DNA from 2 places in the Streptomyces sp. SS8 genome. Region 2 is predicted to be linked to the other one. Evidence: riboswitches for the same ligand, from Rfam matches in the RefSeq annotation. Region 2 holds a riboswitch; the other holds the start of a gene.

Region 1 (7,286 bases), on a different contig from region 2:
CGTCAACCGCGAGCGGATCGACTCGGTCGTGCTCAACAACGGTGACGAGGTCCAGATCGGGAAGTACAGGCTGGTCTTCTTCGCCAGCCAGCGCACCGTCTGACCCACCGCCCCGGGGGCGTCCATGCTGCAACCACGGTCCGGCGGTGCCCGCAGGGGCACCGCCGGCGCGAAGTCCGCTCCGATGAGCATCGGAGCCGTGCTCAACCTGCTGCGGGACGAGTTCCCCGAGGTGACCATCTCCAAGATCCGCTTCCTGGAGTCCGAGGGGCTGGTGGAGCCGCAGCGGACTCCGTCGGGGTACCGCAAGTTCACCGCGGCGGACGTGGAGCGGCTGAGCCGGGTACTGCGGATGCAGCGCGACCACTATCTGCCGCTGCGGGTCATCAGGGAGTACCTCGACGCGCTCGACCGCGGCGAGGAGGTGGCCCTGCCCGGCCCGGTGAGGCCGTCCGAGGTCATCGATCCGTTCGACTCGCAGGAGGGTGGTCCGGTTTCGGCCGCCGCCCCGCAGGACCGCGATCCGGACGGCTCGGACGGCGCGGACCTCCCCCGCACGGCGCGTGTGGGGCGCGCGGAGCTCCTGGCCGCCGTCGGGGCGGGGGAGGAGCAGCTCGCCGAGTGGGAGTCGTACGGCCTGCTCGGTCCCGGAGGGGACGGCGGGTACGACGCCGAGGCCGTCGTCGTCGCCCGGATCGTCGCGGACCTGGGCCGGTACGGTCTGGAGCCGCGGCATCTGCGGGTGGTGAAGGCCGCCGCGGAGCGGGAGGCCGGGCTGGTGGAGCAGGTCGTGGCACCGCTGCGGCGGCACCGCAATCCGCAGACCAGGGCGCACGCGGAGACGACCGCGCGGGAGCTGGCGACGCTGGCCGTGCGGCTGCACGCGGCCCTGGTGCGGTCGGCGCTGAAGGCGCGGCCGCGCTGACACGGGGCCGGGTCACGGGGTGCCCGACTACCCAAAGGGGGCGCGCACGTCCTAGGGTTGCTGTGTGAACGAGCTCGACGTTGTGGGTGTCCGGGTCGAAATGCCCTCCAACCAGCCGATCGTTCTCCTGCGAGAGGTGGGAGGCGACCGGTACCTTCCCATCTGGATCGGTCCTGGGGAGGCGACAGCGATCGCCTTCGCCCAGCAGGGTATGACGCCCGCCCGCCCGCTGACCCATGACCTGTTCAAGGACGTCCTGGAGGCGGTCGGGCAGGAGCTCACCGCCGTGCGGATCACCGACCTCAGAGAGGGCGTCTTCTACGCCGAGCTGGTCTTCGCCAGCGGTGTGGAGGTGAGCGCCCGCCCGTCCGACGCCATAGCGCTGGCCCTGCGCACCGGGACGCCGATCTACGGCAGCGACGGTGTGCTGGACGACGCCGGGATCGCGATCCCGGACGAGCAGGAGGACGAGGTGGAGAAGTTCCGCGAGTTCCTCGACCAGATTTCCCCGGAGGACTTCGGTACCAGCAACCAGTGAGCGCCGCCCACATCAGACCATTCCGGCACCCATTCCCGCGATGGGGACACGCGAAACCACTCCCTGGGTGATTATCACTCGGCGTGCCGAGTGTGGCGATCGTTGACGCACCCCGAGTGACTGCCTACCGTCGATTGGGCAGGTCCCGGGCATATCCGCGGGACGTGAAGGACGGAGGGTCGGCGTGGGAAGCACCGGCGACAGCAGGGCGGCGGGCGATCCGTATCCGTTGCGCGGATCCTCCATACGGCCCACTGCCCGGTCCGCCCCCACCGCACAGGGCGCAGGGCCCGAGCTGGTCGGCTACCGCGGGCCGACGGCCTGCGCGGCCGCGGGCATCACCTACCGGCAGCTGGACTACTGGGCCCGTACCGGTCTGGTCGAGCCCAGTGTCCGCCCGGCGTACGGCTCGGGCACCCAGCGGCTCTACAGCTTCCGCGACGTGGTCGTACTGAAGATCGTCAAGCGGCTTCTGGACGCCGGGGTGTCGTTGCAGAACATCCGTACCGCCGTGAGGCACCTGCGCTCGCGCGGGATCGGGGACCTGGAGCGGATGACGCTCATGAGCGACGGCGCGACGGTCTACGAGTGCTCATCGCCCGACGAGGTCGTCGACCTCCTCCAGGGCGGTCAGGGGGTCTTCGGGATCGCGGTCGGCGTGGTGTGGCGGGACGTCGAGGCCGCCCTGTCCCGGCTGCACGCCGAGCGGGTCGACACCGGGGAGACCGTCGTCGGGGACAACCCGGCCGACGAACTGGCGCGCCGCCGCAACCGGGCGGGATGACCCGGCGCGACGGCCGGACCACCGGTACCGCCCGGCGGGGCGGGGCAGGCGGACGACGCGGCCGTCCCTGTCGGTGACGTAGGGCAGTATCAAGGGTGTGAGAGGGACACCGACGGTCCTGCATCTGGACATGGACGCCTTCTACGCCGCCGTGGAGCAGGCGGCCAAGCCCAGCCTGCGTGAGAAGCCCGTGATCGTCGGTGGTCTCGGGCCGCGGGGGGTGGTCGCCACCGCCTCCTACGAGGCCCGGGTCTTCGGGGTGCACTCGGCGATGCCGATGGCACAGGCCCGCCGGCTGTGCCCGAACGCCGCTTACCTCACTCCCCGTTTCGGGCTCTACCGCCGGGTCAGCGAGGTGGTGATGGGACTGCTGCGCGAGCTGTCGCCGCTGGTGGAGCCGCTCAGTCTGGACGAGGCGTTCGTGGACCTCCAGGCGGGCGGGGCGGCGGGAGAGGCGGGGCGCTGGTCCGCCGACGCCGCCCGTGCCGTGGGCGAACGGCTGCGCCGGGACATCCGTGCCGCCACCGGGCTCAGCGGCTCGGTGGGGCTGGCCGGGTCCAAGATGCTCGCCAAGATCGCCTCGGAACAGGCCAAACCCGACGGGCTGGTGGTGATCCCGCCGGGCACCGAGCGGGAACTGCTGGCGCCGATGCCGGTGCGCACACTGCCCGGTGTCGGGCCCGCCACCGCCCAGACCCTGCGCCGGGCGGGGATAGCCACCGTCGGCGAGATCGCCGAGGCGGGAGAGGCGGAGCTGGTCCGCCTGCTGGGCCGGGCGCACGGCGGAGCGCTGTACGAGATGGCGCGGGGGATCGACGAACGGCCGGTGGTCGCCGAGCGCGACGCCAAGTCGGTCTCGGTCGAGGACACCTTCGACACCGACCTCACCGACCGCGCCAGGATTCAGGCCGAGATCGCACGGCTCGCCGACCGCTGTGTCGCACGGCTGCGGGCGGCGGGGCGCAGCGGACGCACGGTGGTGGTCAAGATCCGCAGCTACGACTTCTCCACGCTCACCCGCTCCGAGACGCTGCGCGGCCCGACCGACGACCCGGCTGTGGTGAGGGAGGCCGCCGCCCGGCTCGTCGAGGGCGTGGACACCACCGCCGGGGTGAGACTGCTGGGAGTCGGGGTGAGCGGGCTGGCCGACTTCACCCAGGAGGACCTGTTCGCCCAGGCCGGCGCCCGGGCCGCGGGGCTCCCCGGTGCGGACCGGCCGCCGAGCCCCGCTCCGCCTGAGGCGGCGGGCGGACCGGCGGCCGGGAGGGAGACGCGGGAGGTAAGGCACTGGCTGCCCGGCCTGGACATACGGCATGCGCGGTACGGGCCGGGCTGGGTGCAGGGCAGTGGTCTGGGGCGGGTCACGGTGCGGTTCGAGCAGCCCGGGTCGCCGCCGGGCCGGGTGCGCACCTTCGCGGTGGACGACCCGGAGCTGGAGCCCTCCGAGCCGCTGCCGCCGTGGGGTGGTCAGGCCTCGGAGCCCGCGATCCGCCCGAATGTCATGTCCTCGTCGGAGGCGGGTGTGCGGGCGCCGGGCGCCCCCAGCCCGTAGTGGCGGTAGAGCTGCAGTTCCTGCTCGGGGGAGAGGTGGCGGCCCACGCCGAAGTCCGGCGCCTCCTTTACCAGGGAACGCTCGAAGGGCACCTTCAGCGCCCCGTCCGCCACCTCGCTGGGTTCCAGCGGGACGAAGGCGTCGCGGCTGAAGAACCCGGTGCGCACGGCCGCCCACTCGGGGACGCCGGTGGCGTCGTCGAGGTACACCTCGTCCACGGTCCCTATCTTCTGTCCGGTGCTGTCGAACGCCTTGAGGCCTATCAGATCCCGCGGGTCGATGTCGGTCTGCACGGTGGTCCCTCCAACTCCTCGCACGAGAAGGCGCCTGCTCGCGAACAGTCGCCACAAACAACGAAACGGCATATTCGGCGCATCGGCCACTCGGGGAGGCGGGCGGGAACCGCCGCCGGGTCGGTGCCGGCGGGCGCTGGTAGGCTCTGAAGTGGCTGTTGACCCCGAGCGGGAGAGTCCTCCGGCGACAGTGCCGGGGGCGCCGAAGGAGCAAATCCTCCCCGGAATCTCTCAGGCTCACGTACCGCGCGGGTGAGGTCACTCTGGAAAGCAGGGCGGGCCACGACGGACGACGCCGCAGCCCCTCCTCACCGACGGTGAAAACCGGGCCGCGCGCGGACCGGTGAAGCTCTCAGGTCGCGATGACAGAGGGGGAGGCCGTCGGGGCACCCGCGCCGCGGTGCCCCTCGCAGGTCGCGCAGACCAGGAGGCCTCCAGATGACAGCAGACCGCACTCCTCACACCATCTCCCTCGCGGAGCTGGAGCGGGGCACTCCCTTCGAGGAGCGCCACATCGGCCCCGACGCCGGTGAGCGGGCCAAGATGCTCGCCCAGGTCGGCTACGGATCGCTGGACGAGCTGGCGGCCGCCGCCGTACCGGAGGTGATCAGGAGTACCGAGGCGCTGGACCTGCCCGCGGCCCGCAGCGAGGCGGAGGTCCTGGCGGAGCTGCGCTCCCTGGCGGGGCGCAACCAGGTGCTGGACTCCATGATCGGCCTGGGCTACCACGGCACCTTCACTCCGCCGGTCATCCTGCGCAACGTCATGGAGAACCCCGCCTGGTACACGGCCTACACCCCGTACCAGCCGGAGATCTCGCAGGGGCGCCTGGAGGCGCTGCTGAACTTCCAGACCGTGGTCGCGGACCTGACCGGGCTGCCGACCTCGGGGGCCTCGCTGCTGGACGAGGGCACCGCGGCTGCCGAGGCCATGGCGCTGTCCCGGCGGGCCGGCAGGGTCAGGCAGGGTGTCTTCCTGGTCGACGCGGACTGCCTGCCGCAGACCATCGCCGTGATCGAGACCCGCGCCGAGCCCACCGGGGTGGAGGTCGTCGTCGCCGACCTGTCCGGCGGTATCCCCGCCGAGGTCGCCGAGCGGGGTGTCTTCGGCGTGCTGCTGCAGTACCCGGGCGCCTCCGGCGCCGTGCGCGACCTGCGCGCCGTGATCGAGGAGGCGCACGGACTGGGCGCGGTCGTCACCGTCGCAGCCGACCTCCTCGCCCTCACCCTGCTGCCCTCCCCCGGCGAGCTGGGCGCCGACATCGCGGTGGGATCCAGCCAGCGCTTCGGCGTGCCGATGGGCTTCGGCGGGCCGCATGCCGGGTTCATGGCGGTGCGGGAGAAGTTCGCGCGCAACCTGCCCGGCCGCCTGGTGGGCGTCTCGGTGGACGCCGACGGCACCAGGGCCTACCGCCTGGCCCTGCAGACCCGGGAGCAGCACATCCGCCGGGAGAAGGCCACCAGCAACATCTGCACCGCCCAGGTGCTTCTCGCCGTGATGGCCGGGATGTACGCCGTCTACCACGGCCCCGACGGGCTGGCCGCCATCGCCCGCCGCACCCACCGCTACGCCGCCGTCCTCGCCCAGGGGCTGCGCGAGGGCGGAGTGGAGATCGTCCACGACACGTTCTTCGACACCGTCACCGCGCGGGTGCCCGGCCGGGCCGCCGAGGTCGTGGCCGCCGCCCGCGAGGCCGGGGTCAACCTGCGCCTGACCGACGCCGACCATGTCGGCATCGCCTGCGACGAGACCACCGGACGCGAGCAGCTCGCCGCGGTGTGGGGCGCCTTCGGTGTGGAGTCCGGGGCCGCGGACGCCGAGGTGCTGGACGAGGCCGCCGGCGAGGTGCTGCCCGCCGCCCTGCTGCGTACCGACGAGTACCTGACCCATCCGGTCTTCCACCGGCACCGCTCCGAGACGTCGATGCTGCGCTACCTGCGCCGGCTGGCCGACCGGGACTACGCGCTGGACCGCGGCATGATCCCGCTGGGCTCGTGCACCATGAAGCTCAACGCGACCACCGAGATGGAGCCGGTCACCTGGCCGGAGTTCGGCGCACTGCACCCCTTCGCGCCCGCCGAGCAGGCCGAGGGGTACCTGACGCTGATCCGAGAGCTGGAGGAGCGGCTGGCCGAGGTCACCGGTTACGACAAGGTCTCCATCCAGCCCAACGCCGGCTCCCAGGGTGAGCTGGCGGGCCTGCTGGCGGTACGGGCGTACCACCGGGCGAACGGCGAGACGGGCCGTACCGTCTGTCTGATCCCCTCCTCCGCGCACGGCACCAACGCCGCCAGCGCCGTTATGGCCGGGATGAGGGTCGTCGTCGTCAGGACCGGCGAGAACGGCGACGTGGACGTCGAGGACCTGCGGGCCAAGATCGACAAGCACCGCGAGGAGCTGGCGGTGCTCATGGTCACCTACCCCTCCACCCACGGTGTGTTCGAGGAGCACATCACCGACATCTGCGCGGCCGTGCACGAGGCGGGCGGACAGGTCTACGTGGACGGGGCCAACCTCAACGCACTGGTGGGCCTGGCCAAGCCGGGGAAGTTCGGCGCGGACGTCTCCCACCTGAACCTGCACAAGACCTTCTGCATCCCGCACGGCGGCGGCGGCCCGGGCGTCGGCCCGGTGGCCGTCCGCTCTCACCTGGCGCCCTACCTGCCCAACCACCCGCTCCAGCCCGCGGCCGGCCCCGAGACGGGCGTGGGGCCGATCTCGGCGGCGCCCTGGGGCTCGGCCGGCATCCTGCCCATCTCGTGGGCGTACGTGCGTCTGATGGGCGCCGAGGGGCTGCGCCGCGCCACCCAGGTGGCCGTACTCGGAGCCAACTACGTCGCCAAGCGGCTGGAGCCGCACTACCCGGTGCTCTACACCGGTCCGGGCGGCCTGGTGGCGCACGAGTGCATCATCGACGTCCGCCCGCTGACCAAGGCCACCGGCGTCAGCATCGACGACGTGGCCAAGCGGCTGATCGACTACGGTTTCCACGCCCCGACGATGTCCTTCCCCGTGGCGGGGACGCTGATGATCGAGCCCACCGAGAGCGAGGACCTGGCGGAGCTGGACCGCTTCTGCGACGCGATGATCGCGATCCGGGCCGAGATCGAGAAGGTCGCCTCGGGGGAGTGGGAGGCGCAGGACAACCCGCTGCGCAACGCCCCGCACACCGCCGCGCAGCTCGCCGGCGAGTG
Region 2 (7,286 bases):
CGTACTCGTCCGACATCGACACCGTGGACACCGCCAGTCCGTCCGGCACCGCGGCCACCGACTGCCGCATCATCGAGTGCACCGACTCCACCGCCTCCGGCGCGGAGTCGTACAGGTCGAGCCCGATCACCAGCCGCGGCGCGCCCAGCGCGGGCTGCACCCAGGCCCGGCGCAGGGTGCGCACGGCGGGCGTGCGGTGGGCGTTGTGCACCAGCTGGGCGTAGAAGTGCGGTACGTCCACGGTCGGTTCGCCGATGCGCAGCGGCCCGGCCGGCAGCCTCTCCAGCCCGCCCGCGATCCGGCGCAGGTCCAGCCAGGGGATGCCGACGCCGCCGCCGGGCGCGTGCGGGTTGAGCCACAGCCCCCAGCGGTCGGGGAAGAGGGCGGCGGCGATGTCGCGCCCGCCGACCACCTCGTGGGCCCTGGTCCAGCCGGAGGCCGTCAGCTCGTGCTCGGAGGTCACACAGGGCGCGTAGCCGTGCCCGGCGACCTCCATGTTCCCGTACTGGGCGTCGGGGGAGCCGGTCTGGCCGTGCCAGAGCAGCATCCACACCCGGCCGGAGGCGAGGGCACCCAACAGCGCTTCATAGGTGTCGTACCGCCCGGGCGCCACCTGCCGCAGCAGCTGCTCAACGCTTCCACCCGCGCTCACGTGGGCCGCCCCTTCTCGCGTCGTCCTCGCTCACCGGGCCGCGCGCGCGTCCCGTCCCGACATCCAACCAGCTTACGGTCCGCACCCGACAGGGCCCGGACCACTCGGCCGTTTCCGGGCAGGGGTGAGCGGGCCGGACACCCGGGCGCGGCCACGCGGGGTGCCGCGCGGGGCACCGGGCGGGGCACCGGGCGGCCCGGGGGTCAGTACGTCCGGCCCTGGCGGTCGTAGAAGGGCCGCACGCACTGGCGCATCCAGTCCACGACCGGGTCCTGGGCCGCGTCCAGCAGCACCATCTGCACCGGCCACCGCACCGGCTCCCGGCCCAGCGCGCGGCCGAGCGCGTCGTGCGCCGCCGCACGGGCCTGCGGGTCCAGCAGGTCCAGCTCCACTCCGACGAAGAGCGCGGGCGGGTCGCCCTCGACGCTGGCCAGGCCGCGGCGTGCGGTGCGCACCTGCGGCAGTACCGCGAACTCCCCGGCCGCGGCGGCCAGGAAGTCCACCGGCTCCTCCTGCCAGTCGGGCTCGAAGAGCCGGACCCGGGCGCCGCTCGCCGTCCCCGGGATCCCCTCGGCCCCGCCCTCGCGGCACAGTTCGGCCACGGCCTCGGGTGGCAGGGGGACGCCGACGGTGCCGTCGGGGTTGACCGCGATGCCCACCTGCGGCGGCAGACCCCGGGCGAACTCCCGCGCGGGCGCGACGGCGAAGGGCAGATGCGAGCCGGCGCACTGCCGGAACTGCTGCTCGGAGCTGAAGACGGGCACATAGGGCGCCCCGTCGAGCTGGATCGTGGGCAGGTCGAGGTTGGGGCTGGCCGGTGAGCCGCCCTCGGGCAGCGGCACCCACAGACTGCTGCGGCCGAGCACCTCCAGCAGCCGGGCGCCCGCTCCCGGGGCGCCGAGGGAGGCGGCGAGGGTCTCCTCCAGCTCGTTGCCGGGCCAGCCGCCGCCGTGCCCCGGTCCGTACTGCTGCGGGATGGTCATGGGAAAACCCTATCGGCACCGGGCGGGTGTGCTCCTCCGCCGGCCGCGCACGCTTTCACGGGCGCGCGGGGCGCGGGGCACGCGAACGCCGGTCGCGGGCGTCGGGCGCGAACGTCAGTCGAACACCACCCCGCGCAGTGCCCCCGCCGCTCCCCGGTCCAGCAGCACCGACGCGACGCAGCCCCTGGGCAGTCGCCCGGCCTCCGCGTCCGCCACCAGCCGGCGCACCGCCCGCCGGTGCCGGGCGAAGGCGTACGCCGACACTCCGCGCCCCCGCTCCGCCTGCCCGGCCAGCGCCACCTCGGGCGGCACGTCCAGCAGCAGCAGGTGAACGGCCCGCCCGCGCCGCCGCGCGTCCCGGGCCAGCCAGCGGCGCACCCAGCCCTGGGCCCCGCAGTCGTGCACCACCACACCGGCGCCCGAGGCCAGGGCCCGCCGCAGCGCGAGGTAGTGCGCGATCCTCACCAGCGGACGGTAGACGGCGTACGGCAGCCGGGCGGGCATCCGCCGCTCCCAGCGCTCCCGCACGTCCTGGGAGTCGATCCGCACCACCGCGTCGCCCTCGGCGACCACGCGGCGGATCAGGGTGGACTTGCCGCTGCCCGGCAGCCCTGAGACGACCACCCGGTCGCCCGCGGGGAAGCGCAGGATCCGCACCGCCGCGGTGCCGCGCAGATCGCGTCCGCCGGCCCCCGCCGCTCTCCGCGGCACCGTCGCGGGCACCGCTGCCGGTACCGCCGCGGGCGCCGCCTTCCCCGGCACCGCCCTGCGCCGGGGCGGCGCTCCGCCCTGTGCCGTACAAGCACTCTCCAGGCTGCTCACCGGATACGCCCTCCCCGCTTTCGCGCCACGTGCTCGCGGCGTCACCCTGAGCGTGTCAAGAAGGACGACGGTGGACAAGACGGCAGCTCATCAGGTGTGTCACGGTGCCGTACCCGTCACGTCACCCCTCTCGTCACGGGCCCGGCCGCACGGCTTCGCGCCCGCCCGGGGGCGGTGCGCGCCGGGCGTGCGATGATGAGCGGGTCAACTGCATACCGGCCGATCGAGTCCGCACGGGAGAGTTCCCGGAAAACGCTGGTAACGACGGTTTCCGGGGCGCCGAAGGAGCAAGTCCTCCCTTGAATCTCTCAGGCCCCGATACCGTGTGGACGAGGCAGATCTGAAAAGCGGGCGGCCCCGAGCGGAGCCGTCCCACCCAAGGTGCAAGCCGTGGCCCGCCCGTGCGGACTCGCGGCGAACCTCTCAGGTTCCGATGACAGATGGGGAGGACGTGTCCTTCCCGCCGTCCTCGTACGACATCGCCACCTCGCCTGGGAGCCTGCCGACCATGAGTGATTCCCCCCGCCGTACCGCCCTCGACGCCGTGCACCGCGCCCTGGGCGCGACCATGACGGACTTCGCAGGCTGGGACATGCCGCTGCGCTACGGCAGCGAGCGCGACGAGCACAACGCCGTGCGCACCCGCGCCGGCCTGTTCGACCTGAGCCACATGGGTGAGATCGCCGTCACCGGCCCGCAGGCCGGCGAGCTGCTGGACCGCGCCCTGGTCGGCCATCTGTCCGCCGTCTCCGTGGGCCGGGCGCGCTACACCATGATCTGCGACGAGTCCGGCGGCATCCTCGACGACCTGATCGTCTACCGGCTGGGCGACGAGGAGTACCTGGTCGTCGCCAACGCCTCCAACGCCCAGGTGGTGCTGGACGCCCTCACCGAGCGGCTCGGCGCCTCCGGCCTCACCGGCGCCGCCGTGCGCGACGACCGCGACGCCTACGCCCTCCTGGCCGTCCAGGGGCCGCGGGCGGCCGCCGTCCTGGCGAAGGTCACCGACGCCGACCTCGACGGCCTGAAGTACTACGCCGGGCTGCCCGGCACGGTGGCGGGCGTGGAGGCGCTGATCGCCCGCACCGGCTACACCGGCGAGGACGGTTTCGAGCTGTTCGTCGCCCCCGGCGACGCCGAGACCCTGTGGCGGGCGCTGACCGAGGCCGGGGCGGACGAGGGCCTGGTGCCGTGCGGGCTGTCCTGCCGCGACACGCTGCGGCTGGAGGCGGGCATGCCGCTGTACGGGCACGAGCTGGCCCGCTCCACCACCCCCTTCGACGCCGGGCTCGGCCGCGTGGTGAAGTTCGACAAGCCCGGCGACTTCACCGGCCGCGCCGCCCTGGAGGCCGCCGCCGCGCGGGCCGCCGAGAACCCGCCGCGCAAGCTGGTCGGCCTGGTCGCCGCCGGCCGCCGGGTGCCGCGCGCCGGGTACGCGGTGGTCGGCGCGGACGGCTCGGTGATCGGCGAGGTCACCTCCGGCGCCCCCTCCCCCACGCTGGGCAGGCCGATCGCCATGGCGTACGTGGACGCCGCCCACGCCGCCCCGGGCACCGGGGGTGTGGCGGTGGACATCCGCGGTACGCATGAGCCCTACGAGGTCGTCGCGCTGCCGTTCTACCGGCGCGAGCGCTGACGGCCCCGGCCGCTCCGTACCACCGCGTACCGCCCACCAGCCGTACCGCCCGACCGACCGCTTGCCGCACCACCGGCCCGGGACACCGTCCCACCTGGCAAGACCCGTTTCTCACACCACACCCCTGATCAGGAGAATCACGCCATGAGCAACCCCCAGCAGCTGCGCTACAGCAAGGAGCACGAGTGGCTGTCGGCCGCCGAGGACGGCGTCTCGACGATCGGCATCACCGAGCACGCGGCGAACGCCCTCGGCGACGTCGTCTTCGTGCAGCTCCCTGAGGTCGGCGACACGGTCACCGCGGGCGAGACCTGCGGCGAGCTGGAGTCGACCAAGTCGGTCAGCGACCTGTACGCGCCGGTCACCGGTGAGGTCACCGAGGTCAACCAGGACGTGGTGGACGACCCGGCGCTGGTGAACTCCGCCCCCTACGAGGGCGGTTGGCTGTTCAAGGTCCGGGTGACGGACGAGCCGGCGGACCTGCTGTCCGCCGACGAGTACGCCGCCTTCACCGGCGAGTGAGCGGCGGCCCGTCCGCCCCTTCCGCGCCCGGATCCGCCGTCCGCCGCCATCCCACCACGATCGGAAAGACCCGGATGTCGCTTCTGAACAGTTCCCTGCACGAGGTCGATCCCGACGTCGCCGCAGCCGTCGACGCCGAGCTGCGCCGCCAGCAGAGCACCCTGGAGATGATCGCCTCGGAGAACTTCGCCCCGGTCGCAGCTCTCCAGGCCCAGGGCTCGGTCCTCACCAACAAGTACGCCGAGGGCTACCCCGGCCGCCGCTACTACGGCGGCTGCGAGCACGTCGACGTGATCGAGGACATCGCCCGTGAGCGGGTGAAGGCCCTCTTCGGCGCCGAGGCCGCCAACGTCCAGCCGCACTCGGGCGCCTCGGCCAACGCCGCGGCGATGTTCGCCCTGCTGCAGCCGGGCGACACCATCCTGGGTCTGGACCTGGCGCACGGCGGCCACCTGACCCACGGCATGAAGATCAACTTCTCCGGCAAGCTCTACGACGTGGTCGCCTACCACGTCGACGCCGCCACCGGCCTGGTCGACATGGAGGAGGTCGAGCGGCTGGCGCGGGAGCGCCGCCCGAAGCTGATCATCGCCGGCTGGTCGGCGTACCCCCGGCAGCTCGACTTCGCCGCCTTCCGCCGCATCGCCGACGAGGTGGGCGCACTGCTGATGGTGGACATGGCGCACTTCGCCGGTCTGGTGGCCGCGGGTCTCCACCCCAACCCGGTGCCGTACGCGGACGTGGTCACCACCACGACCCACAAGACGCTGGGCGGTCCGCGCGGCGGGGTGATCCTGTCGAAGCAGGAGCACGCCAAGAAGATCAACTCCGCGGTCTTCCCCGGTCAGCAGGGCGGCCCGCTGGAGCACGTCATCGCGGCGAAGGCCGTCTCCTTCAAGATCGCGGCGACGGAGGAGTTCAAGGACCGCCAGCGCCGTACCCTGGAGGGCGCGAAGCTGCTGGCCGAGCGGCTGACGCGGCCGGACACGGCCGAGGCGGGCGTCGCCGTGCTGTCGGGCGGCACCGACGTCCACCTGGTCCTGGTCGACCTGCGCGACAGCGAGCTGGACGGCCGCCAGGCCGAGGACCGCCTGCACTCCATCGGCATCACCGTCAACCGCAACGCCATCCCGAACGACCCGCGTCCGCCGATGGTCACCTCCGGCCTGCGCATCGGCACCCCGGCGCTGGCCACGCGAGGCTTCACCGCCGACGACTTCCGCGAGGTCGCGGACGTCATCGCCGAGGCGCTGAAGCCCTCGTTCGACGAGGCGAAGGCCAAGGAGCTGGCCGGCCGCGTCTCCGCGCTGGCCGACAGGCACCCGCTGTACCCGGGGCTGTAGGCCCCCGGCGCGGCACCGGGTGCGCCGCCCACGCCGGCGGCGCACCCGGTCCGCCCGGTCCATCCCGACCGCCCGGTCCCTCCCGACCGTCCGGTCCACCGACACCGTGTCCCGCCCCGCACACCCGCAGGGCCCCACGCCCGCCGCACCCGGCGGGCCGCGAACCACGAGCAGACAAGGGAGTCCGCCACCGTGGCCATCTCCGTCTTCGATCTCTTCTCCATCGGCATCGGCCCCTCCAGCTCCCACACCGTCGGCCCCATGCGGGCGGCCGGGATGTTCGCACGCCGGCTGCGGAAGGAGGGCGTGCTGGACCGCACCGCCTCGCTGCGGGCCGAGCTGTTCGGCTCCCTGGGCGCCACCGGCCACGGCCACGGCACGCCCAAGGCCGTGCTGCTGGGCCTGGCGGGCCACTCTCCGCGCACCGTCGACGTCGAGGCCGCGGAGGCGGAGGTCGAACGGGTGCGGCAGTCGGGCCGGCTGGGCCTGCTCACCGCCGGCGGGGAGGGCGACGGCGAGGGCGGCTCCGAGGGCCGTGAGGCCCATGAGGCCCACGGAGGCCACGAGATCCCCTTCGACGTCGACCGCGATCTGGTGCTGCACCGCCGCCGCTCGCTGCCGTACCACGCCAACGGCATGACCCTGGCCGCGTACGGCGCCGACGGCACGCCGCTGCTGGAGAAGACCTACTACTCGGTGGGCGGCGGCTTCGTGGTGGACGAGGAGGCGGCCGGGGCCGGCCGCATCAAACTCGACGACACGGTGCTGAAGTACCCCTTCCGCACCGGCGACGAACTGCTGCGCACCACCCGCGAGACGGGCCTGTCCGTCTCGGCGCTGATGCTGGAGAACGAGCGGGCCTGGCGCAGCGAGGAGGAGATCCGCGCGGGTCTGCTGGAGATCTGGCGGGTGATGCGCGAGTGCGTGGCCCGCGGCCTGTCGCGGGAGGGCATCCTGCCCGGCGGCCTGAAGGTCCGCCGGCGGGCGGCCGCCTCGGCACGGCGGCTGCGCGCCGAGGGGGACGCCGCGTCGCGTGCCATGGAGTGGCTGACGCTCTACGCGATGGCGGTCAACGAGGAGAACGCCGCCGGCGGGCGCGTCGTCACCGCCCCCACCAACGGCGCGGCGGGCATCATCCCGGCCGTTCTGCACTACGCCATGGAGTTCGTACCCGGGGCTGACGACGACACCGTCGTGCGCTTCCTGCTGACCGCGGGCGCCATCGGCCTGCTGTTCAAGGAGAACGCCTCGATCTCCGGCGCCGAGGTCGGCTGCCAGGGAGAGGTGGGCTCGGCCTGCTCCATGGCCGCCGGCGGTCTCGCCGAGGT

Evidence for each region. A riboswitch is a leader RNA that binds a small molecule or an ion and turns the genes downstream of it on or off. The one in region 2 is predicted to bind glycine.
Region 1: it holds a riboswitch for glycine, as region 2 does, so the genes downstream of both, gcvP (aminomethyl-transferring glycine dehydrogenase) here and gcvT (glycine cleavage system aminomethyltransferase GcvT) in region 2, are expected to answer to the same signal.

The regions. Positions count from the first base shown of each region.
Region 1 is NZ_JBSVCZ010000031.1:46,807-54,092, reverse strand. Features, by position in the region: gene ACW69E_RS24470 (FHA domain-containing protein) at 1-103, shown strand, start outside; gene ftsR (transcriptional regulator FtsR) at 125-925, shown strand; gene ACW69E_RS24460 (bifunctional nuclease family protein) at 990-1,463, shown strand; gene ACW69E_RS24455 (MerR family transcriptional regulator) at 1,648-2,247, shown strand; gene ACW69E_RS24450 (DNA polymerase IV) at 2,345-3,799, shown strand; gene ACW69E_RS24445 (PRC-barrel domain-containing protein) at 3,715-4,092, opposite strand; glycine riboswitch at 4,252-4,349, shown strand; gene gcvP (aminomethyl-transferring glycine dehydrogenase) at 4,531-7,286, shown strand, end outside.
Region 2 is NZ_JBSVCZ010000027.1:74,556-81,841, forward strand. Features, by position in the region: gene ACW69E_RS23075 (enhanced serine sensitivity protein SseB C-terminal domain-containing protein) at 1-652, opposite strand, end outside; gene ACW69E_RS23080 (enhanced serine sensitivity protein SseB) at 856-1,635, opposite strand; gene ACW69E_RS23085 (AAA family ATPase) at 1,750-2,346, opposite strand; glycine riboswitch at 2,682-2,791, shown strand; gene gcvT (glycine cleavage system aminomethyltransferase GcvT) at 2,966-4,093, shown strand; gene gcvH (glycine cleavage system protein GcvH) at 4,238-4,615, shown strand; gene glyA (serine hydroxymethyltransferase) at 4,690-5,958, shown strand; gene ACW69E_RS23105 (L-serine ammonia-lyase) at 6,151-7,286, shown strand, end outside.